DNA from 4 places in the Streptomyces sp. NPDC002513 genome. Region 3 is predicted to be linked to each of the others. Evidence: riboswitches for the same ligand, from Rfam matches in the RefSeq annotation. Region 3 holds a riboswitch; each other region holds the start of a gene.

Region 1 (5,505 bases), on a different contig from region 3:
CCGGTCAGGTGACGGAGGATTGCACTTCGCAGGAGGCTGAGCAGGTGCTCTGCTTCGTGGATGGGAGCGGTGCCCGCGGGAGGTGGCTGCGAGGGGGCTGGTCTGTTCGATCAGCTGAACGCCTGCGGCCCTTTCCAGGGCATGGAGCTGATGCGTGAGTGTCGCCGAAAAGGAGGCGCTGATCGATGGACAGATTGGGGGCAGAGACGTTCCGACGGTGGGCCTGGTCGGTTCGTATGAGCCACTCGAACACGGCCTGCCCGGTGGTCGTAGCGGCGTCCGAGGCCAAGATCGCGAGGGTGGTGCCGATCGCAGCGGCCGTGCCGGCTGCAGCGTCAGCCCACGCGTCGCAGCCGACGCGTACTCCCCGGGATGATGCTTGTGCCCCTTCGCCGCCCTGCCCCGCCGCCACGGCACGGACCCGTGGAAACTGCCCCGGCGGAGCTGCCCGAACTCGACGCTGCAGACCGAGTCGCCCTCGTACCGGATCGAAGCCGTCGCAGACTCCTGACTGTCAACCCTGACGCTTGTACGCTTGGTGACCATGAGCTGACCGCAGGAAGCCGCCCAGGACCAAGAGGCCGGATGATCGAGAAGTTCCCGGGACTGATCGCCACCGACCGCAGGTGCTGCTAACGCGCCCCGGAAGATTGCCAGCCGACTGCTGGAGATCGACCGACACGGCTCACGCGGACCCGGAACCTACACCGTGGACCTCAACGTGTGTGCCTCATGTCCCGCGCATGGCGTACACTGGATTCATCGACGCGGGGTGGAGCAGCTCGGTAGCTCGCTGGGCTCATAACCCAGAGGTCGCAGGTTCAAATCCTGTCCCCGCTACTGAAGGCCGAGGGCCGGAATCCGAAAGGGTTCCGGCCCTCGGTGTGTTCCGTGTTCTTCACCCGCTTCTCCTCTTCCCGCCCGCGGGCCTCTCCCCTCCCCGCCCGCACGGTGTGTACGCCGGTCGGCCCACAGCGGTCGCCCCCCGCCCGTCCTGCGATAAGCCTGGACGGGTGGTGCAGCAAGGAGGCGCGTGGCGGATCGAGGCGCCGTGCGACGAGCAGGACGGCGGGCCAGAGCCCGGAACTCCGTACGAAGGGACCGGTGGCCTGTACGACCGAACCGGTGTCCCGTACGACCGGACCGTCGGCGGCCCGGCCGTCACTCCTCTCCCGGAGGACGGCGGCGACCGGCCCTGCGAGCGGTCCCACGAACGACCCGGGGGCGTCCGGTCGCCGGGTACCGGGTCCGACGCCGCGAGGGGGGCGGATACCGGGTCCGGGAACGTCGGACCGCCGGGCACCGGGCCCGGGGATGCCGGGCCGCCGGACACCAAGTCCGAGGGTGCCCGCTTGCCGCGCACCGGGTCCGGTCAGGTCCGGCCCCCGGAGCCGGGCCCGGCGGAGAGCCGGCGGAGTGCGTACGCGCGGGCGTTTCTGCGGGCCCTGCCCGCGCTGCTCATCGGCCTCGGCGTCTGCTGCGGCCGGCTCGCCCCGTCCGCCTTCCCGGCCGTCTCCCTCTTCACCGCCGCCCCGCTCGTCGCCGCGCCCCTGCACTCGCTGCGCGGCACCGTCTTCACCGGCGCCGCAGCCCTCGCCGCCGTCCCGGCCGTGCACCTCGGACTCGGCGCACCGGGGCTGTCCGGCGCGGCCACCGAGGCGGTCACCACCGCTGCCGCCGCCGTTCCCGCCGTCCTGATCAATGTGCTCGTACGCCGCAACGACGCGCGCCTCGCCTCCGCCCGCCGGATCGCCGAGGCCGCGCAGCGCGCCGTGCTGCCCGAGCCCCCCGCGCGGATCGGGGGGCTCCAGATCGCCGCCCGGTACGAGGCGGCGCAGGCCGACGCCTCCATCGGCGGTGACCTGTACGCCGTCCAGGACTCCCCGCACGGCGTACGGCTCGTGGTCGGGGACGTGCGGGGCAAGGGGATGGGTGCCGTGGCCGCGGTCGCCGTCGTGCTCGGTGCCTTCCGGGAAGCCGCCGAGCAGGAGCCCACGCTGGAGGCCGTCGCCCAGCGCCTGGAGCGGGCGCTGTCGCGTGAGGGCATCCGCCGGGACGACCCCGACGCCCACGAGGAGTTCACCACCGCGGTCCTCGCCGAGATCCCGCACGAGGACGCGGAGGTCCCGGACGGGAAAGGCGTCGTCCGTATCGTCAGCCGGGGCCACCCCGCCCCCCTGCTCCTGCTCCCGGACGGCACCCTGCGCGAACTGGAGGCCCGCGAGCCGGCGCTGCCGCTCGGCATGGGCGACCTCGCCCTGAGGCCCGACCGTGCGGAGGAGTGGGACTTCCCGCCCGGTTCGACGCTTCTCTTCTTCACGGACGGCGTCTCGGAGGCCCGGAACGCGCGCGGTGAGTTCTACGACCCGGTCCGCCGCCTCGCCGGCCGGGTCCTCCCCACCCCCGGCGCCGTGCTGGCCGCCGTCACGGAGGATGTCGCCCGCCACACGGGCGGGCAGGCGACGGACGACATGGCACTGCTGGCCGTACGCCGGTCCGAACCCTCCTGAACCCGTCGAGGAGCCAAGCACCGTCGAACGCCCGGGCCTTGTCACGATGGGTGAACGGATGGCGCCCCTCCGCATAACAACTGACACACCGTCATAACGAAGGGGGCGGGTGAGGTGCGGCCAACTCGCCCGATTTTTGCCGTTCCTGTCGTGAAAGTCCTGGCCAGCAGCGTTAATGATCTGTCGGAACGGCTTGGAATCCGGGCCCCGCGTCTATTAACGTTCGATAACGCAGCGCGGTCGTCCCAGCCGTCAGCAGAGGCGGCTCCGTGCGCACGTGCCGAATCCCGCAAGGGAACCGGGGAACCACCACCTTGGGGTGAATCGAGCAGATACCGCCGTGTCACAACGGCCGGTATACGCGCGTAGGAGACCTTCCTGCTCCGAACCCGTCAGCTAACCCGGTAGGCGAAACGGAAGGAAAGGAGTGCGCCCACGTGGCGTCCAACCGGCCCGCCGAGAACACCTCGTCCGCCCCTGGCGGTACGCAGACGATCGACTTCGCGTCCCGCACCGACGAGGGCCCCTGGGAGGAGTGGAATCCCACCGAGGATTCCGTCCGGGCCGTCCGCGGTCGGCATCGTGTCACCAAGCAGCGCGGCGGACTCGCCCGCAGCTCCACCGTTCTGGGCGTCGGCGTGATCGCCGCGGTCGGCGCGGGCGGCATGGCCACCGCGCAGACCGGCAAGCCGCCGGTGTCCATATCCCTCCCCGACCTCTCCTCGGTCACCGACTCGGCCAAGGCGCTGATCAGCGAGGACACCAGCGCCCCCAAGGGCTCCACCACCACCCTGAGCGCCGCCGGCGTGAACACCGCAGACGCCGCCGCGGGCACCAAGGACGCGGGCGAGGCGTTGCGCGCCCGGATCATCCAGCAGGCCGAGTCCCAGCAGGACCGGGTCGCGGAGGCGGCCGCACAGGCCGCCGAGGACGCCGCCGCCAAGAAGGCCGCCGCCGCGGCGGCCGAGGCTCGGGACGCCGCCAGGGCCAAGGCCGCCGCCGAGAAGAAGGCGGCGGAGGAGGAGGCCAAGAAGAAGGCCGAGGCCGCCCGGCTGGCGGAACTGGCCAAGCAGTTCGCGCTGCCCACCTCGTCGTACACCCTGACCTCGCGCTTCGGTGACGCCGGCGCCATGTGGTCCTCCGGCTACCACACCGGCCTCGACTTCGCCGCCCCCACGGGCACGCTCATCAAGGCCATCCACAGCGGCACCATCACCGAGGCGGGCTGGGCGGGTTCGTACGGCTACCGCACGGTCCTCACCCTCGACGACGGCACCGAGCTGTGGTTCTGCCACCAGTCCTCGATCAGCGTCACCGCCGGCCAGAAGGTGTCCACCGGCGACGTCATCGGCCGCGTGGGCGCGACCGGCAACGTCACGGGGCCGCACCTGCACCTGGAGGTCCACCCGAACGGCGGCAGCGCGATCGACCCGATGGCGTGGCTGCAGAGCAAGGGCGTCAACCCCTGATGCCCGCGTCCCCGTCCTCCGCCCCGGCGCGCGTCCCCTCCTGAACCCCGGCGGTCCTGGCGACAACCCCCCGACGCCAGGGCTGCCGGTCAAGTGCGGGGAACGCCCGGCGGACGGAACCGGGCGGGACGGCTTCCGGGCAAAACCGCGTGGAGCGGCCTTCGGGCGCACGTGCGTGGAGCGGCCACCAGGCGGAACCGCAGGGAACGGCCTCCGGCGGAACCACCCCGAACGGCCTCCAGGCGGAATAAGGGCCTCCAGAGCGAGTGCTGAACTGAAGCATGACTTCCCTTCGCAAGCTCGGCTCCTCGGACCTCGAGGTCTTCCCCCTCTCCCTCGGCGGCAACGTCTTCGGCTGGACCGCCGACGAGGCGCAGTCCTTCGCCGTGCTCGACGCCTACGCGGCGGCCGGCGGCAACTTCGTCGACACGGCCGACTCCTACTCGGCGTGGGCCCCCGGCAACAAGGGCGGCGAGTCCGAGACCGTCATCGGCAAGTGGGTCGCGGCGCGCGGCAACCGCTCCGACGTGATCATCGCGACCAAGGTCAGCCAGCACCCCGAGTACCAGGGGCTCAGGGCCGCCACCATCAAGGCCGCGGCCGACGCGTCCCTGCGCCGTCTGGGCACCGATTACATCGACCTCTACTACACGCACTTCGACCAGCCGGACGTGCCGGTCGAGGAGATCATCGGCGCGCTCGACGACCTGGTGAAGGCGGGCAAGGTGCGCGCCATCGGCGCCTCCAACATCTCCGCCGAGCGCCTGCAGGCGTCCCTCGACTTCTCGGACCGCGAGAACCTGGCCCGGTACGTGGCGCTGCAGCCGCACTACAACCTGGTCTCGCGCGACACCTACGAGGGTCCGCTGCAGGACGTCGCCGCCGGCGCGGGCCTGGCAGCCGTTCCCTACTATGCCCTCGCGTCCGGCTTCCTGACCGGCAAGTACCGGCCGGGCACGACCGTGGACTCGGCGCGGGCGCAGGGCGCGGGCAAGTACCTGGAGACCGAGCGCGGCCGACGCGTGCTCGGGGTCCTCGACGAGGTCGCGCAGGCACGGGGCGCTCAGATCCCGACGGTGGCCTTGGCCTGGCTCGCGGCCCAGCCGACGGTCGCGGCCCCGATCGCCTCCGCCCGCACGGTGGAACAGCTGCCCGCACTGCTGGCGGTGGCGGACCTGACCCTGACGGACGAGGACCTCGCCAGGCTGACGGAGGCGTCGGCGTGAGCGGTATCCGGTGAGGGCTGCCCCCGCGCCGGGGACAGTCCTCAGCTCCTACGGACAGCACGGGCTATTACGGGGACCCTACGACCGATAGGGGTTGTACGCGGGATTCGGCGCCGTCGGCCCGTGCTGCGGCGCCGGGTACCACGGGACGTACCCGTGTCCGTACCCGTAGCCCGGCCAGACCGGCACAGGCGCCGTCGTGCGCGCCGCGTGCGCCAGCGCCGGCCGTGCCACCGCGCGCCGTGCCCACAGCGCGGTGAGCAACGCCCTCTCCCGTACGACGAAGTCGGCTCCCGCCCG
Region 2 (5,505 bases), on a different contig from region 3:
CTCGGGGTTGGTGACGAACAGGTCGTCGCCGACCAGCTGGACCTTGTCACCGAGCTTGTCGGTGATGACCTTCCAGCCGGCCCAGTCGTCCTCGAACAGCGGGTCCTCGATGGAGACGAGGGGGTAGGCCGCGACCAGCTCCTCGTAGTACTTCGTCATCTCGGCGGCGGAGCGCTCCTCGCCCTCGAAGACGTACTTGCCCTCCTTGTAGAACTCGGAGGCAGCGACGTCGAGGGCGAGGGCGATCTGCGTGCCGGGGGCGTAGCCGGCTTCCTTGATGGCCTCGAGGATCAGGTCGAGGGCCTCACGGTTGGAGCCGAGGTTCGGGGCGAAGCCGCCCTCGTCGCCGAGGCCGGTGGACAGGCCCTTGCTCTTCAGCACCCTCTTGAGGGTGTGGTAGACCTCGGTGCCCCAGCGCAGCGCCTCGGAGAAGGACTCCGCGCCGATCGGGGCGATCATGAACTCCTGGATGTCCACGTTGGAGTCGGCGTGCGAGCCGCCGTTCAGGATGTTCATCATCGGCACCGGCAGCAGGTGCGCGTTCGGGCCGCCCAGGTAGCGGAAGAGCGGGAGGTCGCTGGCCTCGGAGGCGGCGTGGGCCACGGCGAGGGAGACGCCGAGGATGGCGTTGGCGCCGAGGGAGCCCTTGTTGTCGGTGGCGTCCAGGTCGAACATCGCCTGGTCGATCAGGCGCTGCTCGGTGGCGTCGTAGCCGACCAGCTCCGGGCCGATCTGCTCGATGACCGCGAGGACGGCCTTCTCGACACCCTTGCCCTGGTAGCGGTTGGGGTCGCCGTCACGGAGCTCGATGGCCTCGAAGGCGCCGGTGGAGGCGCCGGACGGAACGGCGGCACGACCCGTGCTGCCGTCGTCGAGGCCGACCTCGACCTCGACCGTGGGATTGCCTCGGGAGTCCAGGATTTCCCGGGCTACGACGACGTCGATGGACGGCACGAGCATCTCCTTCTTGGATGTGACACGGGAAGTGCGGGGCTGGTGTGCCCAGCGACTAGAGCCTAACCGCCCCGGGGCATCGGCCAGCCGACCGACCGTCCCGTGGAGAGGATGACGGTCCGCATTGTTCCACAACGGAACAAAGGCGAGGTGGCGAAGAGGGGACGCAAAAGCAAAGAGCCCCGCTCCGGTGCGTACGGGGGAAACGCACCGGAGCGGGGAGCCCGTGGGGACGGGGGCGGTCCTCAGGTGACGCCCGCCGCGAGGGCCGCGGCCAGGGGGACGCCGGGGGCCCGCCGCCGGGCGGCTGTCACTTCAGGTGCAGCTGCTGGCCCGGATAGATGAGGTCGGCGTCCTCGACGATGTCCTTGTTCAGCTGGAACAGCTTCTCCCAGCCGCCCTGGACGTGGTGCTTCTCGGCGATCGCGCTGAGAGTGTCGCCCTTGACCACCTTGTACTCGCCGTCGCCCTTCTTGACCTTCTCGCCGGTCGGGGTGGTGACGGTCTTCTGGGGAGCCGGGCGCTGCGCGGAACGGCTGGCCGCCTGCTGCTCGGTCGAGCGGGTGGTGGTGCTCTTCGGGGCGGCACTCTTCGGCGTGGCGCTCTTCGTGGAGGTGCCGGAGCCGGCGGAGCTGCCCGTGGCGGCCGGGGTGCCGTCGTAGGGAGTGCTGGACAGGCCCGTGCCGCAGACCGGCCAGGCGCCCTTGCCCTGACCCGCGAGGACCTTCTCGGCGACGGCGATCTGCTGGGACTTGGAGGCCAGGTCGGCGCGCGGGGCGTAGGCGGTGCCGCCGTAAGCGGCCCAGGTCGAGTTGGTGAACTGCAGGCCGCCGTAGAAGCCGTTGCCGGTGTTGATGGACCAGTTGCCGCCGGACTCGCACTGGGCGACGGCGTCCCACTGGGTGGCGGTGGCGGCGGAGGCGTTGCCGGCCGCCATCAGCGGGGCGGCGACGGCGGCGCCGGCGACACCGGCGAGCGCGAGGGCGCGGACGACCTTGGACGGACGGCGGTGCTTGTTCTTGCCGGAACACAGCATGATGGATCCCCTCACCGACGCCTGCGAGGTGAGCTGTCGGGTTCGGGCCGGTTGAGTTGCCCGGCCGCACACCTCCCCGGTGCGCGGCTCCACCCCAAGCCGCACCCGGTCAACTCCCGGGCGCGGCGCCTACCTTGGGTCCCCCGCTCCTGCCTACGGCGCTTGACGCGACGACTGTTCCCACACGGCCGCTGGCAGGATTCGGCGTTGCGACCGTCGGAGCCCGCTGTGGCGAGCGATCACGACCGTAAGCAGTCGTTGCGCCGAATTCCAAAGACGATCAGGGCTTATGAGACTCATATCTCACTCTCATCAAACCGGACATTCGACGCGAAGTGGGACGTGAAATGTCTTCGCCCAGGCGGCAGTTCAGGACCCGCCCCCGGACAACCCGACCGTGACCGCAAGGCTCTGACCGGGGAGGATGAGGTCGGGGTCGGCTCCGACCGTCTTCTTGTTCGCGTCGTACAGCGCGGTCCATCCGCCCTTGAGGTCAAGGGAGTCGGCGATAGCCGACAGATTGTCCCCGCGGTGGACGGTGTACGCGTCGTCGGCCGCCTCGCGTGCGGCGGCGGAGCCGCGCGAGGCATGACGGCCGGACGACCCGTCCGCACGGCCGCCCGCGTCACCCTCGTCGCCATTGCCGCCACGGTGGCGGCCCCCGGCCGAAGACGCCCCGCTCTGCCCGGCCTTGCCCGAATCGTCACTCTTCGTCGCGACCGAGAGCGGGTCGAGGGAATCCTGGGACCCGCTCGTGTCGCCGACGTCACCGCGCGAGTCATCGGTCGCCGTCGAGGACGGCGAGGACGGCGAGGACGAGGGAGAGGAGGGGGACGACGGCGATACGGAGGAGGAAGGCGACGAGGAGGACGACGACGTGGCCGAGTCCGACGCTCCGGACGAGTGCCGCGAAGGGGATGAGTCGGACGAGTGGGACGAGCCGGAAGAGTGGGATGAACCGGCCGAGCCGGATGAGCCGGACGGCTCGAAGTCCACCCCGGAGTCCGAGAAGAAGACGGAGTCGCTGCGGGAGGAGTGGTCGCCCACGCCCGTGTCGACGTCCGCGGCGGCCGAGTCCTTGCTGAGCCCGGAGGCCCGGCCGCAGGCTCCCCAGGCGGAGGCGCCCCGCTGGTCGAGGATCTTCTCGGCGACGGCGATCTGCTGGGAGCGGCTCGCCTGGTCGGGACGGGGGGCGTAGTCGAGACCGCCGTACCGGTCCCAGTCCTTCTGGGTCAACTGAAGTCCGCCGTACCGGCCGTTGCCGTGGTCGGCGCTCCAGGAGCCGCCGCTCTCACACTCCGCGACCTGGTCCCAGGTCGTACCGCTGGCCGCGCTCGCACCGGTGGCACCGAGGAGCGGGATCGCGATCGCTGAGCCGGTGACCCCTGCCGCGACAATGAGAGCCGGAGCCTGGCGGGGGCGACGGTGCCGACCGTTCCCGGAGATCATGCGGTTGCCTTTCGCGCGACAGCGGTGACCAACGCGGCGGCTGTGGCATACCGCCGCGTTGCTGCGTGAAGGTATCCGCAGTCGAACGCTTGTCACAAGTTAATGCAGCGTAGATCACGTGAACATCACGGAATTGAGAAAGTGTCACCCTTCCGCGGCCGTCGGCGTGTCCGCCACCTCACTCCGCGGCACCGCCGGTACGGCGATGACCTCACTTCGGAACCGGCGTGAACTCCACCGGAAGCGTGCGCAATCCCCGCATGATGAGCCCGCCACGCCAGCGCACATCGGCTGAATCCACCGCGAGTCGCAGGTCGGGGAGACGGGTGAGGAGCGTGGCGAGCGCGGTCTGTCCCTCCAGCCGGGCGAGGGGGGCGCCGAGGCAGTAGTGGATGCCGTGCCCATAGCCGAGATGCTGGTTGTCACGGCGGGAGAGGTCCAGGACGTCGGGGCCGGCGAACCGCTCCGGATCCCGGTCCGCGGCGGCGAGCACCACGAGGACGGGGTCGCCGGCGGCGATGTCCTGCCCGCCGATGGTGACCGGCCGGGTCGCGAACCGCCAGGTGGCCAGCTCGACCGGGCCGTCGTAGCGCAGGAGTTCCTCGACACCGGTCTCCAGGAGGTCCCTCTCGCCACGGGTGAGCGAGGTCTGGAGGCGGGCCCGCTGCCCGGGGTGGGTCAGGAGGGCGTACGTCCCGTTGCCGATGAGGTTGACGGTGGTCTCGAACCCGGCGAAGAGCAGGATGAAGGCCATGGCGGCGGCCTCGTTCTCGGTGAGGTGCTCGCCGTGGTCGAAGGCGCGGATGAGCCCGGAGATGAGGTCCTCGCCGGGGCCGGGCGTCTCGGACAGTGCCTCGCGCTTGCGGTGGATGAGGTCGGCGAGATAGCCGCGCATCTTCTTCACGGACCGCGCGACCCCGCCCCGGGGACCTCCCCCGTGCCGGATCATCATGCCCGCCCAGTCCCGGAAGTCGTCCTGGTCCTCGCGGGGGACGCCGAGCATGTCGCAGATCGCGTAGATGGGGAGCGGGAAGGCGAACTCGTGGATGAGATCGGCGGACCCGCGGTCCGCGAACCGGTCGATGAGCTGATCGGCCAGCTCCTGCACCCGGGGGGCGAACTCGGCGACGCGGCGGGGCGTGAACGCCTTGGAGACCAGCCGACGCAGCCGGGTGTGGTCCGGCGGGTCGATGTTGAGCAGGTGTGTCATCAGCTCGGCCTTGCGCTCGCCGGGGATACCGGTCTTCCCCCTGGCGTGTGCCGGCTCGTCGTGATGCGCCGGGTTCTTGCTGAGCCGCGGGTCGGCGAGGGCCTGCCGGGCGTCGGCGTAACGGGTGACCAGCCACGCCTCCACACCGCTCGGCAGCCGCGTCCGGTGCACGGGGGCGTGCTCGCGGAGCCAGGCATAGGCGGGGTAGGGGTCGGCGGCGAACTCCCAGGTGAAGAGTTCGGGGCCGGGGGTGGAAGCGGGGCGGGCGGGCTGGTGCTGGTCGGTCACTCCCCGACCGTATCCACGGCGGCCCCGCCCCGCCCTGCCAGGTCCGTCTCCGGCACCCCGCCCCGGCCCGAGCCCCGCCCCGGCTCCACCGCCTAAGCCTCCGCCCCGAGCCCCCGCCCCGGCTCCAGCGCCCAAGCCTCCGACCCGAGCCTCCCGTCTCCGGCCCCACCGCCTACGCCGCTCCGTCCCGAGCCGCCGCCTCCGGCCTCCGGCCCGCACCCCCTTGGTCCCCGCTCCTACGCCTCCGGCCCGTGCCCCTCGGCCTCCGGTCCCGGCTCCCCGGCCTCCGGTTCGGTCTCCTCGGTCGTGGGTCCGAGCCCCTCGGCGGCCCGTACGGCGTCCCGGTAGGCGCGGGCGGCGGCGCGCAGGGCCGCCTCCGGGTCCACCCCCTCCGCCTCCGCGTGCGCGGCGAGCGCCAGCAGTTCGTAGCCGATGCCCTCGCCCTGCGGGAGCGGCACGTCCAGGCCCGCCGAGCGCACCCGGGAGGACAGCTTCGCCGCCAGGGCCAGGCCCGGCTGCCCCAGGGGGACGCCCTCCGTCACCGACGTGCGCCGCTTCTCGATCGCCT
Region 3 (5,505 bases):
ACGGCCGGTCCCGGCCCGGACCGCACCGCGGCGTCCCCTCGGCTTCGGCGGTCTGACCCCGGCACACCGCGGCGCCCCGGCCGCCCGGAGAGGGCGGGACGCCGCGAAGGAGTCGCCCACGGCTGTGATGCCCGCGGCCGGCGGCGGATCACGGCCTCCACCCGGTGGCCACGTGGCCGACGGCGAGGCAGGGTGTAGGCATGGGTTACCGGCAAGGGGGCACCGCCGGGCTGCGCGACTCGTGGCAGTCGAGTCATGCCCTGCTGCTGTTTCCCATCGCGCTGATCATCGTGATCGCGGTGGTGGACATCCACTCTCCCGATTCCATCCACCTGGGACCCGCGCTCGTGATCGCGCCCGCACTCACGCCCTCCTTCGCCGGCCCCCGGCTGACCGGCCTCGTCGGGGCGCTGGCGGTGACCACGCAGGTCGTCATCGCCGTGCTGCACGGCGGGCTGAGCACCACCAACCACATCGTGCAGATCCTCACCCTGTTCCTGCTGTCGGTGATGATCGTGGTCTACTGCGCCGTCCGCGACCGGCACCGTCGCCAGCTGGCCCAGGTCCGGTCGGTGGCCGAGGCCGCACAACACGTCCTGCTGTGGCCGCTGCCGGAAAACATCGGCCCCCTGAAGGTGGCCTGTCTGTACCTTGCGGCCGAGGACGAGGCGCAGATCGGCGGCGACCTGTACGCCGCCACCCGGGCCGACAGCAGGGTGCGCGTCATGATCGGCGACGTACGCGGCAAGGGCCTCTCGGCCATCGGCGAGGCCGCCCTGCTGCTCGGCGCCTTCCGCGAGGCGGGCCACCGGCAGACGTCCCTACGGGATCTGGCCGCCACGCTGGAGCAGAGCGTCACCCGCTATCTGGCCGACTTCGAGCCGCCCGAGGAAGCGGGCGAACGCTTCGCGACCGCCCTGCTGATGGAGATCCCCGACGGGGACCCGATCACCCGCATGACCAGTTGCGGGCATCCGCCGCCGCTCCTGCTGAGCCCCGGTCACGTGGTCACCGTCCCGAGCGTGCACCCCGCGCCCCCGATGGGGATCGGTTCGGCACACGCGGCGGACTACCACCTGGACGTGTTCTCCTTCGAGCCCGGAGACACCCTCCTGCTCTACACCGACGGCGTCATCGAGGCGCGGGACGCCGCCGGCCGTTTCTATCCGCTCGCGGACCGCGTGGCCCAGTGGACCGAGGAGAGTCCCGAGGCGCTGCTGCACCGCATCCGGCGTGACCTGCTCGCCCACACCGGCGGGCACCTCGGCGACGACGCCGCGCTCATCGCCCTCCACCGGACCCCGACCGTCCACCACGGCCGTCCGCACCCGCGGATCATTCACGCCGACGGCTTCCGTCACCGGCCCCAGAACCAGCCGCAGGACAGGTGATCCACGATTCCTGCCGACGGAAGGGAATCTGCCGCACCCACGGCCTTCTCCGCCTGCCGCAGGGCGGTCCGTCGCGCCCTCAGGTGCCCGAGGGGGTGGAGCTGCCCGGAGGGGTGGGCGGCGGGGGAGTCCCGGGGGCGTGGCCCGCCAGGACCAGCTCCTTCGCCCTGCGGAACTCGTCGTCCGTGATGTCGCCGCGGGCGCGGATCTCGGAGAGCTTGGCGAGCTGGTCGACGCTGCTGGCAGGCCCCTGGCGGCCTGCCGTCTCGCGGATGTAGTCGTCGAGGGCCCGTTGCTGCGCCCGGACCTGGGACATCTCCCGGCGGCCCATCTCCTTGCCACGGGCGATGACGTACACGAAGACGCCGAGGAAGGGCAGCACGATGCAGAAGACCAGCCAGCCGGTCTTGGCCCAGCCGCCCAGGGAGTCGTCGCGGAAGATGTCGAGGACGACCCGGAAGAGCAGGACGAACCACATGACCCACAGGAAGAACCACAGCAGTGTCCAGAAGGCGCTCAGCAGTGGGTAGTCGTACGCGAGGTACGTCTGCGTGACCATTTCTCCTCCTCCGTTCCGGGCGTGCGCCCCGACAGCGGCCCCGTGCCGCCTTCAGCGTGCCCACGGCATCCGGCGGCCTGCCTCACCCGGGACGGGTGAGCGGGCGCGGTCACCGTCACTCCGGCAGTCGGCGCATTTCCAGGACGTGCAGTCCGAGCGACTGGAAGCGGGCCAGCAGCTCGTACACGTGTGCCTCGTCGAGGACGGGGCCGAACAGGACGGTCTGGCCGGACATCGTCACGTGGTCCAGCTCCGGGAAGGCCTGGGCCAGCGTGTCCGACAGCTGCCCGTCGACGCGGATCTCGTAGCGCATGAGCTGCTCTCTCGCAGATGGCCTGGGGCGCGAAGTGCGCCGCTTCCCGTGATCGTCCGCCCCGGCGCGTGCCCGCGCCTCACCTGGGACAGGTGAACCGTCCCGGGGCATGGCCCGCTGCCGCACCGGTCCCGCCCCGCGGGGCCGGGACGGGTCGGCTCCGCGCCGTCGGCCCCTCGGAACGGTCTTGACCGTCAGCCCTTCGGAACGGCTCTGGCCGTCAGTCCTTCAGTGCGATCTTGAACACGATGATCAGCAGACCGATCACCAGGTTGATCGCGGCGAAGGCCACCACAAGGCGCCAGGAGGCGCCGGCGTGGCGTGCGGCGGCGGCCGACCAGCCCATCTGCCCGGCCACGGCGACGGCGAGCGACAGCCAGATCCCGCCCCGCACGTCCAGGCCCAGCAGCGGGCTGACGGCGACCGCGGCGGCCGGCGGGACGGCGGCCTTGACGATCGGCCACTCGTCACGGCACACATGCAGCACGGTCCGGCGGTCCAGGCCCGGCTGTGCCAGGTGGGCGCCGAACAGCTGGGCGTGCACATGCGCGATCCAGAACACCACGCCGGTGCCCAACAGCAGCAGTACCAGTTCCGTCCGCGGCAACGGGCCGTGGGCGCCGGCGCCGACCACCACCGAGGCGGCGAGCAGGGAGCCGTAGACACCGCCGGTGTAGTCGGCACGCGCCCGGCGCTCGGCGACACGCGCCCGGGCGACGGAGTCGTCCGCCTTGGACCTGCGTCGCATGGGGGATGACCTTCCTGAGCGCTCCACCTCATCCTGCCGAAGCATCGGACTCATCATGCCGAAACACCTGAAGAACGGAATATCAGACACGCGAGGCGAGAGCGCGCGAGGCAAGCCCTACGGGAACGCCCGGACGAACATCACACAGAGGTACCGGACATTCAGCGCTTCAACCTTCACACCAGGCACACAAGTTGGCTAGGTTGACGAACAGGCTACGCAACTCCCTCCGGCGAACATCGCCGGGTTGCACGGCCTCCGCCTCATCCGGTTCGCCTTGACCACGACCGGAACCGGGGACCCGACCGACCACGGGGTGAATCGGCCCGACTGCCCGACAGGGCAGGGGCCGTAGGGCACACCTTCCGGATCCGTCCGCCCGAACCCGACAACTCACCCGGTAGGCGGAGCACGGAAGGAGTACGCCCCATGGCGCCGGAGCGAACCCCGGGCCCCGGAGACTTCGGCCTCCCCGGCATGCGCAGGTTCACCGAGGACGACGGGCCGAGCCACGACGAGGTCCGGCAGCGGATCCAGAGCCTGTACGACCGGGCGGAGACCGACAGCGGGACCTTCAACGCGACGCGCGCGGCAGCGACGGGGGCACAGAGGCGTGCCACCCCGGTGCTCGGCACGGAGCGCCGGGGCGCCGATCCCGTCCTCGACGACGTGACCCGGCAGTGGTTCGAGGCGGCGCGTCTGAGGCTGGGGCCGACCGTTCCGGCCGCACTGCCGCCCGACAGGATGCCGGACCGTCCGGACGCGGCCCGGCCCTCGGGCCCGGCGAGTCGTCCGGGGAGCGACCTCGTCCTCCGCGAGCCGGACACGGCCGGCCGGCCCGTCCGCGAACTCACCGCCGGGCCGGCCGCGCGTCCCGCGGCGGAGCTGACCGCCGGTCCCGTGGCCGCGCTGCCGGCGGCCCCGGAGAAGAGGCCGGAGACTTCCCGGGACCTGCCCTCGACGGTCACCATGCCCGGTCCGGCCACCCCGAGGACCGCCAAGGAGCGCAACCGGCACAAGCTCGCCGCGGCCCGTGACCTGCTGGCCCGGCACACCGCACGGCGCGGTACGCCGCCCCTGGCGATCGGGTCCCGGCCGGCGACGGACGCGTGGCGCACGGCGGAGGAGCAGGCCGGCCGCGCGGTAGAGGGGACCTGGCCGTGGCAGCAGCCCCCTGCCCCCGGCAGCGGCATCCCGGCCGCCTCGGCCGGCGCGGGCCCCTCCGCCGCGGCCCCCCTCGCCACGGAACCGCTGACGGACCTTCAACCGCTCACCACGACCGAACCGTTCCACGGCGCCGAGACCGTTCCCGGCACCGGGCTCCCCCTCGGCATCGGCGGGACACAGGAGCCGGGGTACGACACCAAGTCCGCGAAGGCGGTCGCCTTCGCCCGCGCGCAGATCGGCAGGCCGTGCCTCTGGGGCGCGGCCGGACCCGACTCGTACGACGCCGCCGGTCTCACACAGGCCGCCTGGAAGGCGGCCGGGGTGACCCTCCCGCGTGCGGCCCGCGATCAGTCAGCGGTCGGCCCGGCGATCCCGCTCACCGACCTCCGGCCCGGCGATCTCGTGTTCTTCAACCCGGACGCCGGCCATGTCGGCCTCTGCACCGGAAACGGCATGATGATCCACGCACCGGGCCCGGGCGCCTTCATCCGCGAGGAGGCGGTCCGCTACGCCGGTGAGGCGGCGATCCACAGCGTGACGCGGCCCGCGTGACCCACCCGTGTGCGCGGCACTGCTCACGTTCTCCCCCGGTCCTCGGCCCTCGGCCGGCCGTTCGTCGATCACCGGTGACGGAGAGTGCTCGAAGCAACGCCTCGGCGGCTCGTCCGCACCGTCTCACCTGCGCGTTCGGACAGCTCACGCGGCCATCGTGGGCGTTGCGGCAGACGGCTTCGCGGAGGAGCGTAGGGGATGTGAAAAGCCTGGGTGTCACACGGACTCACCGGAAGGGGGACCAGCGCGGCTGGTTGCGCGGCGCGCCGCCCCCTTGGTGGGTGAAGGTGCTGCCCGTGGTCCTGCTGATGATCGTGGCCGTCGTCAGCCTGACCGCGCCCTCGCCGCTGGACATCGGATTCCTCCTGGGAGCCATCCCGCCCCTGGCCGTCCTGTCCTACGGACCCTCAGCCACTGCGCTGCTCGGCGTCCTCGTCATCGGAGTGCAGCACACCCGCGCCTTCCACCTGGACCGGCCGGGCAACGCGGATCTGCTCACCATCATCTTCGTCGCCCTGCTGAGCGTGTTCGTGTCGTATGTGCGCAGCCATCGCGACGCCCAGCTGAACGTCGAGCGCACGGTCGCCGAGGCGGCTCAGAACGCACTGGTCCCCCCGCTGCCGGAGCGGGTGGGACAGGTCCACTGCACGGGTCTGTACCGGGCTGCCCAGCGCGGGACGCTCATAGGCGGCGACTTCTTCGACGTGCGCGAGGGCCCCACCGGGGTACGCGTGGTCATGGGCGATGTGCAGGGACACGGGCTGTCGGCGGTCTC
Region 4 (5,505 bases), on a different contig from region 3:
GAGCCGGTCACCTGGTGGAGGACGTTAGGCCTGATCGTGACCGGCTCGTGACGCGATGTACGGAAGTGGCTCGACCGGACTGACGGTGACCGTATGTGACCGTGATCCCGTTCCGAGGCTGCCGACTTCACGCTGTGCGATGACCGTTGCGGCGGTTCCGGAACACCGGGAGACGACGGGGTGCTATAGGGCGCATTGATGCGGGGGCGCTCCACAGGGCGCCCCGGGAGGTGGCTCTGTGCCCCTTGCGGCGTCTTGGCACGATGCCCCGCAGGCCGGGCGCGGGTCCGTCTCCGCCGCCGTCGTCGCCGTCCCGCCTCGTGGCCCGGTGTCAGAGCCCTCCGCGTCCCTCGTTAGGCTCCGGCTTCATGGACGTACTCATCCATCTCTTCGTCGGCCTGCACATCGTCGGCATCGCCGCGCTCCTCGGCGGCTTCCTCACCCAGATGAAGGCGATGGGCCGGGGCACGGCCCGCTTCGTGCCCGCGATGCTGCACGGCGCGCTGACCATGCTGGTCACGGGTGTGGCGCTGGTCGGCCTCAACCAGGCGGAACATCACACCATCAACACGATCAAGATCGGCATCAAGCTGGCCCTGCTGATCGTGATCCTCGGCCTGGTCTACGTGAAGCGCGACGAGGAGCAGGTCGAGAAGCCCCTCTTCGCCCTGGTCGGGGCGCTGACCATGGTGAACGTCTTCATCGCCGTGCTGTGGACCTGAGGCTGACCGCCCCGGACCCGACGGCCCCGACGAGGACCGCGCACCAGACCGCCACCGCGATCCACAGCAGCACCTGGCCGGGGCCGCGCAGCCATGGCGCTCTGAGGCCGTCGGCGACGGACAGCGCCGCCACCGCCGTCATCCCCATCGGGAAGACGGTCGACCACCTCCGTACGTCGTAGCCCGTGCGCGGCCGGCCCAGCTCGGCCGCCGCCAGTACGCAGTACCAGGCGAAGGCGAGGGCGAGGAGGGCGATGGTGACGCTCCGCAGGACACCGGTGTCGTCGATGTTCCAGAGGTAGAGGCCCACCTGGGCGGCGTGGACCAGCCATGCCCCGGCCACCGCGGCGAGGGCGAGCGCACCGCCCGCCACCCACTGGTCGCCCGCGCCGGCCGTCACCTGCCGCCGGTCGAAGCACCACAGCCCGATCAGGTAGAACGCCAGACCGAACCAGAAGAACACCAGCGCCAGATGGGCGAGCCAGGCCACTCGCACGGCCGCGGCCAGCACCGCCCCGAGCACCGCGATTCCCTCCGTGGCCAGGCAGCCGAGGAACACCGCCCCGGACATACCGCGCTCCCAGTTCCGTACGACCAGGAGGACCAGAGCCGCCCACAGCACGAAGGCCAGCGCGAGGAGCGCCTCGGCGAGCTGCTGCCGGTCCAGGAACGACACCCGGGTGCCCAGCACGGCGGTGGCCGGGACCACCGCGAGCGCGGCCGGGGAGCCGGCCGGCCACCTCGCGCGTCCCCACAGCGGCCGTAGGGCGATGGCGGCGGCCAGTCCCAGCCAGGCGGCGCCCGCCAGGGCCAGGGCGATACGGGAGACCAGCTCGTGCCCGGTCTGGTGCAACCCGACCGACAGGACGCCGGTCGCCAACACGGCGGCCCCGGTGACGGGCGGACGCTGCGCCCACCAGGTGTGGAGCGCGGAGGTGCCAGACATGCGCCCGATGCTAGGGACGCGCGCACGGCTTGCGTACGGGGCACGCGCGCGTGGAGCCCGAAAACAACCCCACGCGCGCGTGGAGCCCGCGGACAGCCACGCGCGCGTACCGCCCGAAATTCCGGGGCGTGCCGCACGGGACCCGTGTGGCCGGGAAACGGCCACACCCCTGGGGCCCGCCGGAGCCTTGTCCCGGCCCGCCGGAACCGGAGTCGTCGGACTCAGGCCGGCCGCACCACGCTGTGGATGATCGACGCACCGCCGTAGTAGACCGACTCCTCGCGAACGTAGGCGCCCGGCTTCGGGGCGTGGATCATCATGCCGTCGCCGATGTAGAGGCCGACGTGGCTGATGTCGTCGTAGAAGAAGATCAGGTCACCCGGCTGGGCGTCGGAGAGCGACACCGTGGTGCCGACGTTCACCTGGGCGTACGTGGTGCGCGGCAGCGTGACTCCGGCGGCCTTCCACGCGGCCTGGGTCAGGCCCGAGCAGTCGTACGACCCGGGGCCCGTCGCGCCCCACACATACGGCTTGCCGATCTGCGCGCGGGCGTAGGCGAGGGCCTTCGCGGCCTGCGTCGCGTACGAGGAGTCCGCTGCGGTGGACCCCGAGGAGCCGGCCGTGGTGGTCGGCGACGGCTGCTGTGCTGCCTTCTCCTGTGCCGCCTTCTGCTGTGCCGCCTGCCGACGGGCCAGCGCCTCCGCCTGGCGCTGGGCCTCCTCCTGCTTCTGCTTCTCGAGCGCGGCGAGCCGCGCCTTCTCCTGCGCGGTCAGCTCGGACAGCAGCTCCCGTGCCGCGGTGAGCTTCCTCTGGACGTCCGACTTGGCCGTCCGGAGCGTCGTCTGCGACTCGGTGAGCGTCCGGAGGCTGTCGGTGGCCTCCTGGCGCTTCCTCATCGTCGCGGCTTGTTCGGTGACGTACTGGTCGACCGCTTCCTTCTGACGGCTGGTGAGCCGGCTCATCAGCTGCGTCTGGTCGAAGTAGTCCTGGGGGTTGTCGGCCAGCAGGAGGGTGGCCGTGTCGGGGGCCGCGGCCCCGGTCCGGTACTGCGCGGCGGCGAACGAACCCAGCTCCTCGCGCGCGTCGTTGAGCTTCTGCGTGCGCTGGGCCACGTCGTCGAGGAGGGAGTCGACGTTCTTGCGCTGCTCGGTCGATCTCTCCTTGGCCGCGTCGTACTTCTCGGTGGCCGACTCCGCCTGGCGGTAGAGGTCGTCGACCTTCTTCGCGACCTCCTCGACGCTGGGCCTGCCGTCGGCGGCGGGCGCGGCGTGGGCCGTCTGCGAGAGCAGTGCCACGGAGGTCAGGGCGGCCGTCGCGAGGGCGGGGGTCCGCATGCCCGCGATGCGTGGGCCCGAGGTGCGGGACTTGCGGTGCGGCGCCATGAGAGGCGTCTCCTTCCGTATTCCGCCTACCGGGTTAGCTGTCGGGTTCGGGCGGGTGGTTCGGAAGGTGTGCCCTACGGCCGTGTCCCCCAGGACGCTCGGCCGATTCACCCCAGGTCGGGTGGGTCCCCGGCTCCGGCCGCACGGGGCACCGGACTCGGCGGAGGCCGCGCGGCCCGGCGACCTTCGCCGGTGGGGGTCGTGCGGCCCGCCCGGCACGCTAGCCAACTCCTGTGGTTCTTGTGAAGGTTGATGCGAGATATGTCCGATACATTTCCGTGACCTCGGCCGCGGGGCCCCGCATCGGGCGCGCACCGTGAACGGGCGGGTCCGGACGGTGACCCGTGTTGTGCGAGTCCGGTCCATGGCACGGAGTTTTCGGGACGGCGGCCGGTTGTCGGTGGAGCGCCCTAGACTCGGAGAGCGATGAGCAGCCTCTTTGACGACAGCTTCCTGGCGGACCTCCAGGCCACCCCGGCCCCTGAGGAGGAACCCCCGCCGCCCGAGGACGATCATGCTCCGGAGCCGGTTCCGGACGATCTGTTCGGCGGGCGCTTCGACCTGCCGCCGGACCGGGACGCCTACTACCGCGACGGCGCGCCCCGCCCGGCCATCGACCCCCGGGCGCTGCTCGAGGGGCTGAACGAGAACCAGCGCGCGGCGGTCGTGCACGCCGGCTCCCCCCTGCTCATCGTGGCCGGTGCCGGCTCCGGCAAGACCCGTGTGCTCACGCACCGCATCGCCTATCTGCTGGCCGAGCGGGGTGTGCATCCCGGGCAGATCCTCGCGATCACCTTCACCAACAAGGCGGCGGGCGAGATGAAGGAGCGGGTCGAGCAGCTCGTCGGCCCGCGCGCGAACGCGATGTGGGTGATGACCTTCCACAGCGCGTGCGTCCGCATCCTGCGCCGCGAGAGCAAGAAGCTCGGCTTCACGTCCTCCTTCTCGATCTACGACGCCGCCGACAGCAAGCGTCTGATGGCGCTCGTCTGCCGGGACCTGGACCTCGATCCCAAGCAATTCCCGCCCAAGTCGTTCAGCGCCAAGATCTCCAACCTGAAGAACGAGCTGATCGACGAGGAGGACTTCGCCGCCCAGGCGACCGCGGGAGGGTTCGAGAAGACCCTTGCCCAGGCGTACGCGCTCTACCAGTCGAGGCTCCGCGAGGCGAACGCACTCGACTTCGACGACCTGATCATGACGACGGTCAATCTGCTGCGTGCTTTTCCGGACGTCGCCGAGCACTACCGCCGCCGCTTCCGCCACGTCCTCGTCGACGAGTACCAGGACACGAACCACGCCCAGTACGCCCTGGTCCGCGAGCTGGTCGGCACGGTCGAACACCCTGTGGACGCGCCGTCCGGCGAGGACGGCCTCCAGCCCGCCGAGCTGTGCGTCGTGGGTGACGCCGACCAGTCGATCTACGCCTTCCGCGGTGCCACCATCCGCAACATCCTCCAGTTCGAGGAGGACTACCCGGACGCCACCACGATCCTCCTGGAGCAGAACTACCGCTCCACGCAGACGATCCTGAGCGCCGCCAACGCGGTCATCGAGCGCAATGAGTCGCGCCGCCCCAAGAACCTGTGGACCAACGCGGGCTCGGGCGCGCGGATCACCGGCTATGTCGCCGACACGGAGCACGACGAGGCGCAGTTCGTCGCCGACGAGATAGACCGCCTCACCGACCGGGGCGAGGCAAAGCCGGGCGATGTCGCCGTCTTCTACCGCACCAACGCCCAGTCCCGTGTCTTCGAAGAGGTCTTCATCCGCGTCGGCCTGCCCTACAAGGTCGTCGGCGGCGTCCGCTTCTACGAGCGCAAGGAGGTCCGGGACGTCCTGGCCTACCTCCGGGTGCTGGCGAACCCGGAGGACTCCGTTCCGCTGCGGCGCATCCTGAACGTGCCGAAGCGGGGCATCGGTGAACGCGCCGAGGCGATGATCGACGCCCTGTCCCAGCGGGAGAAGATCAGCTTCTCGCAGGCACTGCGCCGCGTGGACGAGGCGTACGGCATGGCGGCCCGCTCGACGAACGCGGTCAAGCGGTTCAACGCGCTGATGGAGGACCTGCGGACGATCGTGGAGTCGGGCGCGGGCCCGGCCACGGTCGTGGAAGCCATCCTGGAACGCACCGGCTATCTGGCCGAACTCCAGGCCTCGACCGACCCCCAGGACGAGACCCGCATCGAGAACCTCCAGGAACTCGCCGCCGTGGCCCTGGAGTTCGAGCAGGAGCGCGGCGAGGACGCGGCGGGGGCCGCCGGCCCGGGGGGCACACTGGCCGACTTCCTGGAGCAGGTCGCCCTGGTCGCCGACTCCGACCAGATCCCCGACGACGAGGAGGGCGGCGGCGTCATCACGCTGATGACCCTCCACACCGCGAAGGGCCTGGAGTTCCCGGTGGTCTTCCTGACCGGCATGGAGGACGGCGTCTTCCCGCATATGCGGGCGCTCG

Evidence for each region. A riboswitch is a leader RNA that binds a small molecule or an ion and turns the genes downstream of it on or off. The one in region 3 is predicted to bind cyclic di-AMP.
Region 1: another riboswitch for cyclic di-AMP. It lies ahead of ACWD5Q_RS32280 (M23 family metallopeptidase); the one in region 3 lies ahead of ACWD5Q_RS06045 (NlpC/P60 family protein).
Region 2: another riboswitch for cyclic di-AMP. It lies ahead of ACWD5Q_RS06445 (transglycosylase family protein); the one in region 3 lies ahead of ACWD5Q_RS06045 (NlpC/P60 family protein).
Region 4: another riboswitch for cyclic di-AMP. It lies ahead of ACWD5Q_RS07445 (NlpC/P60 family protein); the one in region 3 lies ahead of ACWD5Q_RS06045 (NlpC/P60 family protein).

The regions. Positions count from the first base shown of each region.
Region 1 covers NZ_JBSFXK010000081.1:5,425-10,929, forward strand. Annotated here, with positions in the region: tRNA gene ACWD5Q_RS32270 (tRNA-Met) at 767-840, shown strand; gene ACWD5Q_RS32275 (PP2C family protein-serine/threonine phosphatase) at 1,353-2,510, shown strand; cyclic di-AMP (ydaO/yuaA leader) riboswitch at 2,779-2,936, shown strand; gene ACWD5Q_RS32280 (M23 family metallopeptidase) at 2,948-3,979, shown strand; gene ACWD5Q_RS32285 (aldo/keto reductase) at 4,261-5,205, shown strand; gene ACWD5Q_RS32290 (PrsW family intramembrane metalloprotease) at 5,284-5,505, opposite strand, start outside.
Region 2 covers NZ_JBSFXK010000006.1:77,773-83,277, reverse strand. Annotated here, with positions in the region: gene eno (phosphopyruvate hydratase) at 1-960, opposite strand, end outside; gene ACWD5Q_RS06445 (transglycosylase family protein) at 1,265-1,990, opposite strand; cyclic di-AMP (ydaO/yuaA leader) riboswitch at 1,994-2,161, opposite strand; gene ACWD5Q_RS06440 (transglycosylase family protein) at 2,360-3,439, opposite strand; gene ACWD5Q_RS06435 (cytochrome P450 family protein) at 3,651-4,937, opposite strand; gene ACWD5Q_RS06430 (nucleoside triphosphate pyrophosphohydrolase) at 5,174-5,505, opposite strand, start outside.
Region 3 covers NZ_JBSFXK010000005.1:183,076-188,580, reverse strand. Annotated here, with positions in the region: gene ACWD5Q_RS06065 (PP2C family protein-serine/threonine phosphatase) at 201-1,391, shown strand; gene ACWD5Q_RS06060 (SHOCT domain-containing protein) at 1,471-1,950, opposite strand; gene ACWD5Q_RS06055 (hypothetical protein) at 2,066-2,263, opposite strand; gene ACWD5Q_RS06050 (hypothetical protein) at 2,484-3,011, opposite strand; cyclic di-AMP (ydaO/yuaA leader) riboswitch at 3,275-3,434, shown strand; gene ACWD5Q_RS06045 (NlpC/P60 family protein) at 3,441-4,730, shown strand; gene ACWD5Q_RS06040 (PP2C family protein-serine/threonine phosphatase) at 5,012-5,505, shown strand, end outside.
Region 4 covers NZ_JBSFXK010000007.1:93,227-98,731, reverse strand. Annotated here, with positions in the region: gene ACWD5Q_RS07455 (hypothetical protein) at 369-722, shown strand; gene ACWD5Q_RS07450 (SLAC1 family transporter) at 700-1,668, opposite strand; gene ACWD5Q_RS07445 (NlpC/P60 family protein) at 1,890-3,050, opposite strand; cyclic di-AMP (ydaO/yuaA leader) riboswitch at 3,059-3,223, opposite strand; gene pcrA (DNA helicase PcrA) at 3,477-5,505, shown strand, end outside.